2 regions of the Rothia sp. HMSC065B04 genome follow, and region 1 is predicted to be linked to the other one. Evidence: riboswitches for the same ligand, from Rfam matches in the RefSeq annotation. Region 1 holds a riboswitch; the other holds the start of a gene.

Region 1 (5,279 bases):
GTCGTCACCGGCGCACTGTTCCTCGTCGCAATCTTCCTGTCCCCGCTGGTCACCATCGTGCCCTTCGAAGCTGTTGCACCCGCAATGGTGTTCGTTGGCTTCCTGATGATCCGCCAGGCAGTGAACATCGACTGGAACGACTGGGGTCTGGGTATCCCCGCGTTCATGACCATCATCTTCATGCCCCTGTCCTACTCCATCGCGGACGGTATCGGCGCAGGCTTCCTGTCCTACGTCTTCATCCGCCTGGTGCAGGGTCGCGGCAAGGACGTGCACTGGCTCATGTACGTGGTTTCCGCAGTGTTCCTCATCTTCTTCGCTAACGGCCTGATTACCGGCTGGATGCACTAAATACATCGGGTGCCGAACCCTCCACACGTGGAGGCGCAGGCACCAGCTGGGCGGGGTATCGGCACCTTTGGAGTGCCGGTACCCCGCCCTGCGCTATTCTTCCCTCTACCCCAACTACCCAATTCTGGTTGCAGGGGCCGGGGAAACACCACATCACCGACTGAACCGCCGCACACAACGCGTTTCAATGGCACAAGTTAGGAGGCGGCGCCTACAATGGTTGAACCATTGTGGCGCCCGGTTATGAGCCTAGCCCGCGAGCTTTACCTGCGAAACCGGCGGCGCAACAGTACACACCGAACAACATCAACGGATCCTCACATGTCTGAACCCCAGAAGGCGGTAGCGCCCACCAGCGCACTCGACCGCTACTTCAAGATTTCCGAACGCGGCTCCTCCATCGCCGCAGAATTCCGCGGCGGCCTCGCCGCGTTCTTCGCCATGAGCTACATCGTGGTGCTGAACCCCCTCGTCATCGGCCTCGGCAAGGACGCATCCGAACGCACCCTCGGTATCGCACCCGTCGCGGCTGTGACCGCGCTGGTTGCCGGCGTGATGACCATCCTCATGGGTGTTATCGCCAAGCAGCCCTTCGCCATGGCGGCTGGCCTGGGCGTGAACGCGCTGCTCGCCTCCACCATTGCCACCACCCCGAACCTGACCTGGGCAGACATCATGGGCCTGGTCGTTCTTGCCGGTCTGATCATGACCGTTCTGGTGCTCACCGGCTTCCGTACCGCGGTGTTTGAGGCGGTCCCCGAGTCGCTCAAGACCGCGATTGTGGTCGGTATCGGCTTCTTTATTTCCTTTATCGGTCTGGTCGACTCCGGCATTATCCGCCGCATGCCTGACGCAGCTGGCACCACCGTTCCGGTGAGCCTCGGCGCGGGCGGTCACCTGCTCGGCTGGCCCACCCTCATCTTCCTCTTCGGCCTGTTCTTCACCATCGCCCTGTTCATCCGTAACGTGAAGGGCGCGATCCTGTGGGGCGTGCTCGCCTCCACCGCACTGTCCCTGATTCTGGAGGCGGTTGTCCCCTCCGGTTCCGTGAAGGAATCGGCAACCGGCTGGTCCCTGAACGTGCCTTCCCTTGCGGACATGAAGTTCACCACCCCGAACTTCTCCCTCATCGGTTCCGCTGACCTGTTCGGCGCATTCACCCACATCGGTCCGCTGGCTGCTTCGCTGCTGGTGTTCACCATTCTGCTGTCCGTGTTCTTCGACGCGATGGGCGTTTCGGTGGGTCTTGCCGCCGAGGCTGGCACCATGAAGGACGGCAAGGTTGAGGACATCGACAAGGTCCTGCTCGTGGACGCTTTCGGTTCCGTTGTCGGTGGTGGAGCGTCCGGTTCGGCGAACCAGATTTTCGTGGAATCCGCTACCGGTATTGGTGCGGGTGCACGCACCGGCTTTGCGAACATTGTGACCGGTGTGCTGTTCCTGCTGGCGATTTTCATTTCGCCGCTGGTCACCATCGTTCCTTTCGAGGCGGTTGCTCCGGCGCTGGTCGTGGTCGGCTTCCTGATGATCCGCCAGGCCGTGAATATTGACTGGACCGACTGGGGTCTGGGTATTCCGGCGTTCCTGACCATTATTTTCATGCCGCTGTCGTACTCGATTGCGAACGGTATTGGTGCCGGCTTCGTGGCGTACACTTTCATTCGCCTGGTGCAGGGCCGCGGTAAGGACGTGCACTGGCTGATGTACCTGGTGTCCGCGGTGTTCGTGATCTACTTCGGTATGGGCATCATTAACGGCTGGACTAGCTAAGTCCGCTAGCCCCGATAGTTAGCCTCATTGAGAGGCGTCAACAAAGAATGGCAGAATCGTTCCGGTTTCGGAATGATTCTGCCATTTCTTTATCTGCCCACCCGCACTCAGCATGTACGAGAGGCAAGGAAAGTGACGAGACTTAGCGGACGTCTCCATCCACGTAGAACCAGGCGCCGCCCACCTTCTCAAAGCGCGACAGCTCATGCATGCTGCCCTTCACCCGCTCCTCCGCAGGAACACCCGGCACCGAACGGTAATACGCAACGAACTCCACCGTACCGGACGCATCAAACGGGCCACCCGAAGCACCCAGAATATCCAGGCGATACCAGCGGATATCATCCTCCAACTCCAAGGCGGGCGGGCGAGTACTCGGATGCCAGCTCGCCAGCAGGTACGCCGCATCCCCTGTCGCAAACGCGGTAAAACGCGAGCGCATCAGCTGCTCCGGCGCGGGAGCAGTCAGCGTGCCGGAGGCGGCAAACTCGCCCAGGAACCTGCCGCAGCAGGCGCCGTACACCTCGCCGCTCGAGCAGGGGCAGCGGTCATCGTGGTTAAGTTCAACCTGGTTCAGTTCAGTCATGCCAACCAGTATAAAGAACGCGCCGCTTCAAGAAAGCCCGCATCAAGAAAGCACAGCGCAAAGAAACGCCCGCCCTGCCGGGGGTACAAATCCTCCAGCAGAACGGGCGTTCTTGTTTTCAATCGTTAAGTTTGAGCGAACCTACACGGTACGCTTCAGCGGCAACGCTTATTCAGCGATTGCGCGAGCCGGGGTGTCAGCAGCCGAAGGCTTGCCCACGTATGCGCCGCGGTACTTAGCAGCCGGGTGGGAGTCAGCAACCTTGGTGTGGCCCTTACCGAAGATGTTCTCACGCAGGGTGTTGCCTTCGTACTCGGTGCGGTAGCGGCCGCGCTTCTGCAGCTCGGGAACAACGTACTCGATGAAGTCCTCGAACGAACCCGGGGAGACGTGGTAAGCCAGGTTGATGCCGTCCAGGCCACCCTCGTCGATCCAACGCTCCAGCTCGTCAGCAACCTGAACCGGGTCACCAACAATGACCTCGCCCATGCCGCCGAGGGTGGTGTGCTCAGCGATGTCCTTGCGGGTCCACTTCTTGTCCTTCGCCTGCAGGGTGAAGGGGGTCAGGAAGGACTGAATCGACTCGGTCTGCACGTAGTTCAGGACCTCGTCCTCGTCGAACTGGGACAGGTCAACACCGGACCATCCGCCGACAATAGCCTGTGCAGAGTCGAGGTTCACGTACTTCTTGTACTCCTCGTACTTTGCCTTTGCCTTCTCTTCGGTCTCATCCACGATGACGGAGAGCATTGCGAGGATCTTGACGTCGTCGCGGCTACGGCCCTGCTCCTCTGCAGCGGCGCGAATACGGTCGGTCACAACGCGGGTCAGGTCCGGGCGCAGGGCGCTGATGAACACAGCCTCAGCGTGCTTGCCGGAGAACTGCTGGCCGCGGCTGGATGCGCCAGCCTGGAAGATCACGGGGGTGCGCTGCGGGCTCGGCTCAGTCAGGGAGATACCGGGCACGGAGAAGTACTTGCCCTTGTGGCCAATCGGGTGGACCTTGGAGGGGTCAGCGTAGATGCCGCGCTCGCGGTCCTTGATGACTGCGCCGTCTTCCCAGGAGCCTTCCCACAGCTTGTAGCAGACGTCCAGGAACTCGTCGGCGATTTCGTAGCGCTCGTCGTGCGGGATCTGGGTGGGCAGACCCTGGTTCTCAGCAGCCGAAGGCAGGTAAGAAGTCACAACGTTGAAGCCGACGCGGCCCTCAGTGAGGTGGTCGAGGGAGGCGTAGCGGCGAGCCAGGGTGTAGGGCTGCTCGAAAGTAGCGGCAGCAGTCACACCGAAGCCGAGGTGCTCGGTCACTGCAGCCATTGCAGAAATCTGGGTTGCGGGGTCATTCACGGGAACCTGAGCGGCACCTTCAATGGCGGGAGCGGCAGAGTTCTTGTACACGTCGTAGATACCAACAACGTCAGCGATGAACACGGCGTCAAACAGGCCGCGCTCAAGGGTCTTAGCCAGGTCAGTCCAGTACTTGATGGTGTTGTACTCGGTTGCGCGGGAGCGCGGGTGACGCCAGAGGTCGAAGCTCTGGTGACCGATGCAGGTCATTTCGAATGCGTTAACTACGATGCGCTTCTTCTGCTCAGCCATCGATTTTCCTTTCGCGAATGATCGGGGACGATCGGGTTAGTGCCCTGCACCCCGCGCGCCGCCTCCTTCTTGCCTTCTGCGTTCGGTGGTGGCCTTCGTGCAGGTGGCGCGTTCGCGCCGTACTTGCCTCTTTCCGTTGAGGCCAGATCATCATCTGGGGCACCCCGCTACGGGAGAGGGTTGCCGCCCGGCTAGCCAGAGCTTAGCGCCGGGACTCATGATCTCGTGGTTTGAGTGTACGGGGCGCGCGGGAGGGAGGTCACGTTTGTGACGAAAAAATCTTTTTGTGACGTGGAACCGAAATATTTCGTGATAAATGCGAAATATACGGTCATAGAAATTCATACGCGCCCGCAGGGTTGATTGAGGCACGCCACAGCCCATAGGGTGGGAGAAGCAAACCATCCAGAGCGACTGAGAGACCTGGCTCCACGACGTCGCAGCAACCGGCACGGATTCTTCCGCCCCCGGTGCTAACGCCAGGAACGATGGAAGTGACATGACACTCAACAGTGCAGTAACTGACGTACCCACCAGTGAAAAGAACGGCCGCCGTGCCGTATCCACCGCCGCCGTCCCCTTGAGCTTTGAAGGCGTCGGACAATCTTTCCCCGTGCCCGGCGGAACCCACGAAGTTCTTCGCGGAGTCTCCTTCACCGCAGCCCCCGGCGAGATTATCTCCGTCATCGGCTCCTCCGGATGCGGCAAATCCACTCTCCTGCGTGCAGCAGCAGGCCTGAACCGCATCACCGCAGGTACCGTGCGTATCGGCGAGAAGGCAGTGACCGGCCTCGACCCCCGCGTAGCTATCGGCTTTCAGGAACCGCGCCTGCTCCCCTGGCGCACCGTCGCCGACAACGTGGCTCTCGGACTACCGCAGGGCACCAAAAAATCTGAAGGCGCAGCATCCGTAGCGCGCCTGCTCGACCTGGTCGGACTGGGCGAATACGCAACCCACCGTCCCAAGGAAATTTCA
Region 2 (5,279 bases), on a different contig from region 1:
GAATATAAATACTTTCTCGGTTGAGTAAGTATGTGTTTTGGTCAGACCACACTTAAAATTAGAGTAATTTATACCCTAAGTTCAAATAAAAAACCACTTGAACACCAGTGCATTGGCGCCCCAAAACAGCACAGAAAAGCCCGCCCGTACAGTGCAGAAGAAAAACCGTACGGGCGGGCCCGTTATCTATCCCCAAAAGCTCGGCATACAGTCGGTACGCATACCGGCACGAAGCCGAACAACCGCCACCTGCCGCAGGTTACCGCGAGCAAACCATCATCCGGTCAACCCGCAGCAGGCAGCGGAACCAAGAGGCGCCTCCTAGAGGGACGCGCGAATCGCCTTGGTGGCGTCCACCAGGTGACGCAGAGACTGCTTGGTCTCCTCGTAATCACGAGTCTTCAGGCCGCAGTCAGGGTTCACCCACAGGTCAGCAATGGTGCCGTAACCAATCGCAGCCTTCAGCAGGGACTCAATCTCCTCCTGCGAAGGAACACGCGGGGAGTGGATGTCCCACACGCCCGGGCCCAGACCGGAAACGAAGCTCTCCGGAATGTCAGCCAGCAGCTCCATGTGCGAACGAGCCGCCTCAATGCTGGTCACGTCAGCGTTCAGAGCGTTAATCGAGTCGATAATCTCGTTGAACTCCGAGTAGCACAGGTGGGTGTGAATCTGAGTGGAATCCTTCACGCCGCTGGTAGCCAGGCGGAAGGAGTTCACCGACCAATCCAGGTACTGCGGCTGCTCATCGCGGCGCAGGGGCAGCAGCTCGCGCAGAGCCGGCTCGTCCACCTGAATGATGCGGATGCCCGCCTCCTCCAGGTCGGCAATCTCGTCGGCAAGAGCCAGAGCCACCTGGTTAGCGGTCTCGCGGCGCGGCTGGTCGTCACGCACGAAGGACCACGCCAGAATCGTCACGGGGCCGGTGAGCATGCCCTTGACGGGCTTGTCGCTCAGCGACTGTGCGTGGGAGCTCCACGGCACGGTGAACGCCTCACCGCGCAGACCCTCACCGTGACGCTTCACGTCACCGAACAGAATCGAGGGGCGGGTGCAACGCGAACCGTAGGACTGAACCCAGCCGTGGCGGGTGGTTGCGAAGCCGTCGAAGTTCTCAGCGAAGTACTGAACCATGTCGTTACGCTCAGCCTCACCGTGAACCAGCACGTCCAGGCCCAGCTCCTCCTGCAGCTTGATGACCGAGGCAATCTCGTCACGCAGGAAGCCGTTCAGCTCCTCGGCGGAAATCTTGCCCGCACGAGCCTCCGCACGGCGGCGGCGAATCTCAGCGGTCTGCGGGAAGGAACCGATGGTGGTGGTCGGCAGCTTCGGCAGGTTCAGGTCAGCCTGAGCCGCGCGGCGAACATCAATGGTCGGGCGGTTGAAGTCCTCAGCGGTCACAGCTGCGGCGCGGGCACGAATCTCGTCGTTGTGCTTGCGCGGGTCAGCGGCGAAGCGAGCCAGCGCCTCGTCAGCAGCCTTCAGCTCCGGCTCAACAGCAGCCTCACCCTCAGCCAGGCCACGAGCCAGCAGGGCGATCTCGGCAACCTTCTGGTCGGCGAATGCCAGGCCGTCCACGGGAACCTCGGCGGGGTCTTCCAGAGCCAGGTCGTGCGGCACGTGCTGCAGGGAGGTCGAGGAGGACACCGACACGGCACCCTCGGATGCGCCGGGCAGCGCCTCCAGAGTCTTCAGAGCCGCGCGAACATCGGCACGCCACACGTTACGGCCGTTCACAACACCGGCAACCAGGTGCACACCAGCGGCAGAAACGGACTCCAGCTCAGCCTTCGAGTACACGCCGTGCACCAGGTCAAGGTGCAGAGCCTCAATACCGGTACCCAGCAGAGCCGGCAGGTTCTCACGCAGGGAACCGTAGGGGCTGGTCACCAGAATCTGCGGGCGCTTCTCGCCGGCAGCCAGGGTGCGGTAGGTGCGCTCGGCAAGCTCAGCAACCTTCGCGTTGTCGGCACGGTCCACGGTCGGGCCCGGCTCATCCAGCTGAACCCACTCAACACCGCGCTCAGCCAGCTGCTCCAGCACCTGAGCGTAAGCGGCAACGAACTCATCCAGACGGTCAACGGGGGAGAAGTCCTCAGCGGAACCCTGCTCAGCCTTAGCGCCCAGCAGCAGGGTCAGGGGACCAACAATCTGCGGGCGAACCTTCACACCAGCCTCCTTAGCGACCTCGAGCTGCTCGTCAATGGCCTCAAGGTTCAGCTTAATCTCGGTGCCGGCACCAATCTCGGGCACCAGGTAGTGGTAGTTGGTGTCGAACCACTTAGTCATCTCCAACGGAGGCAGGGTCTCGGTACCGCGCGCCAGTGCGAAGTAGCCGGGCAGATCCAGCAGACCGCGTGCATCCTTAGCCTCAGCCAGACGCTCGGGAACCAGGGTGAACAGGCGAACAACGTCGAGCACCTGGTCGTAGTAGGAGAAGGTTGCCGGAATCGAGTAGTTATCAGCCTTCAGGCCGGCAGCGGTCACGCGCTCGAAGTAGGTGCGCTGCACGTCAGCGGCGGTGTCCTGCAGCTCCTGCAGGGTTGCCTTGCCCTTCCAGAAAGCCTCCTGAGCCTTCTTCAGCTCACGGAAGCGGCCCACGCGGGGGTAACCAACAATGGTTGCGGCGGGGAATGCGGTGTTCGACATAGTAATTTTTCCTTTACTGGGGATAGATGTGGGAGTCAGTTCCGGTGTTTCGCCACCCAGCGGTGGGCGGTGAAACGGGGGTCGTAACTCCCGGAATATTTGTGGGGGAGATTATGGAAACGCATCCGACAAGGAGCGTTATGGGGGTTAGGCGTATTCCAGTTCGCTCAGCGGCTGAGAGAAACGGTTGCTGTATCGGGGTAGGTCCAGCTGGTCCAGAACGTCCAGAACCGCCGCATGCTCGTTGAAGGTGAAGAAGTGCAGACCCGGCGCGCCCGCGTCCATCACGGCGCGGCACTGGTTCAACGCGTACTCAACACCGATGCGGTGCAGCTCAGCGCTACTGGTTGCTGTCTCTAGGGCGTAGGCGAGGTCCGTCGGGACTTCCATGCCCGCCATCTGGCAGAGATTCTGCAACCGCTTCAGCGAGGTTACCGGCATGATGCCCGGAATAATCGGAATATCCACGCCTGCCAGGTGCGCCGAATCGACCAGGGCGCTGTAGCGCTCATCCTCAAAGAACACCTGAGTGATCGCGAAGTCCGCGCCGGCACGCTGCTTGGACAGCAGAATCTCAATATCCTGCAGCAGGGATGCGGACTCGGGGTGCTTCTGCGGGTACGCCGCCACACCAATCGACACCTTGCCAGCCGCCAGGTGGGCGAAATCTTCACGCTCCACGCGGCGAATGAGCTCTACCAGGTAGCGGGCGAAAGGAAGTTCAGAAACCTGACCTTCCTGAATATCACCGCGAAGAGCCAGGAAGCCGCGCACTCCCAGACCCAGAATTAGGCGGACTGCGCGCTCCAGCTCATGCACCGAGTGGCCTGCACAAATCAGGTGAGCCAGCGGGGTGAGGGAGGTTTCATGCACTAGGTGGTCGAGCAGCGCCAAGGTCTTCTGGCGGCGCTTAGCGTCACCGGCGTAGGTGACCGACACGTAGTCGGGGTTGGTGCCCTCAAGCTCCGCAATGGTGCGGAGCAGCGACTCACAGCTCGCCTGTGAGCGCGGAGGGAATAGCTCAAAAGAAAGAGCCGGGTGAACTGTAGCCATAACCATCCTTCGTGTTCACCCGATAGATACGCACCGTGAGGGTGCGCGAATTCTTCTGCAGGATGTGCTGTACCGGTTTGCGGGTGCACATCATCAAGGGGTGCCGAAGGGTATTCTTCTCTATCGGTTCTGGCGGGAGCACCTTGTCCGTACCCTGCACCGTGACGGTGGGGGATACTGGCGAGGTTGCTGCGACGTCTACGAGCCAGATCTCTCGGTCGCTCTTGATAGATAACGCTTTCACTTTACCCACCGCTTCCGAGGGCATGCAAGGGATACGGCGGTTGATGTCCTAATATTTCTGGACATGACATTGGGGCGAAATATGAACTTAATATGACTGACTATGACGAAGGGCGGCTGGGGGGTGTTGCGGGTAGGGCTGTCGGCTGACCCATGGATGTCCGGAACTATCGCAGATACATCTGCTTAATATTCTTGGACACGCGCGAATATGTGTGTTTTATATTTCAGTGAGGAGTAGGGTAACTAATGAGGCACGGGTAGTGTTTCGATGTCCGCTCATCGAGGAGTTGTAGGGCTCAAAGATGAGTTCAGTATGACTTTGTGAGCGTGGTGAGAATGAAAAAGCTATTTTCTTCTATACTCTGGTCCTTCCGCCTAGCATGGAAAACCTGTCCCACAACCCTGGTGAGCGTCGCCCTATCGCTAGCCGTCATCGCCTGCATTCCCTTGAGTCAGTCTCTGCTGATTGGTAATACAGTGTCAGCCTTGAGCGGTTCGAATGGTGGCGCGGCCTGGATTTATATTGTTGCGCTTGCCCTTGTTGTTGGAATTAATATTATTGCCCAACGTTGGGTAATAAGTAACATGCTGATCCTCAAATCAAAGGTGAATTATCGGGTTCACTGCATGTTAAATAACAGGTTATCTACATTTCCATTATCTGATATAGGTAGCACAAAATCGCAGGAAGATATACGTGCTGCTAGAGAGGCAATATCGAAACAGGAATTGCAGGTTCACACCATGTCAGTTATGACATTGGTGAGTGCCTTCGCAATGGTGTTACTTCTCTGTCTTAATATCGCGAACGTCAGCATTGTGGCAGCAATTTTTGCGGCACTGTGTTCATTGCCCTTAGCCATTGCAATGGTGATTCTCGCTAAACGTGATTACGCTATCTACACCCTAATGTACGAGGATTATCGGGCAGAGAACTACTATCTAGACAATCTGATGGCTCAGAGTCGAGCCCAAGAACTTCACCTCATGAGAGCCTCCCGATTTTTCTCGCAACGCGTAGCGTCCTGGCGACGCCGGGCGGCCGGTAGGGAATTGAGCCTTGAAAGTGTTAGAGGAATCATCTCCATAGTTGCAGGGCTACTCTGCTCTGTCTTACTTTTTGCGTCCCTGTACTTCCTTGTGGATTCAGGCGCCAATATATCGTATGTGGCCGGATCGCTGATTGGAATCATTGCCTGTGTTGATGCGACCCAAGAGGTGGGATATTCATTTGGTCAGATTATTAATGGAGCATTATCTGTTCAGCAATTCCGAAGGGTATGCGACTCTGATACTTACGACCATGCTTCTGAGATAAAAACTTCTAACCC

Evidence for each region. Region 1 has a riboswitch for S-adenosylmethionine ahead of HMPREF2845_RS06950 (LLM class flavin-dependent oxidoreductase). Riboswitches for the same ligand answer to the same signal wherever they lie in the genome.
Region 2: another riboswitch for S-adenosylmethionine. It lies ahead of HMPREF2845_RS03435 (methylenetetrahydrofolate reductase); the one in region 1 lies ahead of HMPREF2845_RS06950 (LLM class flavin-dependent oxidoreductase).

What each region holds. Positions count from the first base shown of each region.
Region 1 is NZ_KV808409.1:78,592-83,870, reverse strand. It holds gene HMPREF2845_RS06965 (NCS2 family permease) at 1-351, shown strand, start outside; gene HMPREF2845_RS06960 (NCS2 family permease) at 673-2,121, shown strand; gene HMPREF2845_RS06955 (YchJ family protein) at 2,264-2,707, opposite strand; gene HMPREF2845_RS06950 (LLM class flavin-dependent oxidoreductase) at 2,876-4,303, opposite strand; SAM riboswitch class IV at 4,418-4,526, opposite strand; SAM riboswitch class I at 4,702-4,798, shown strand; gene HMPREF2845_RS06945 (ABC transporter ATP-binding protein) at 4,803-5,279, shown strand, end outside.
Region 2 is NZ_KV808407.1:87,297-92,575, forward strand. It holds gene metE (5-methyltetrahydropteroyltriglutamate--homocysteine S-methyltransferase) at 322-2,649, opposite strand; gene HMPREF2845_RS03435 (methylenetetrahydrofolate reductase) at 2,797-3,702, opposite strand; SAM riboswitch class I at 3,820-3,936, opposite strand; partial or broken gene HMPREF2845_RS03440 (ATP-binding cassette domain-containing protein) at 4,285-5,279, shown strand, end outside.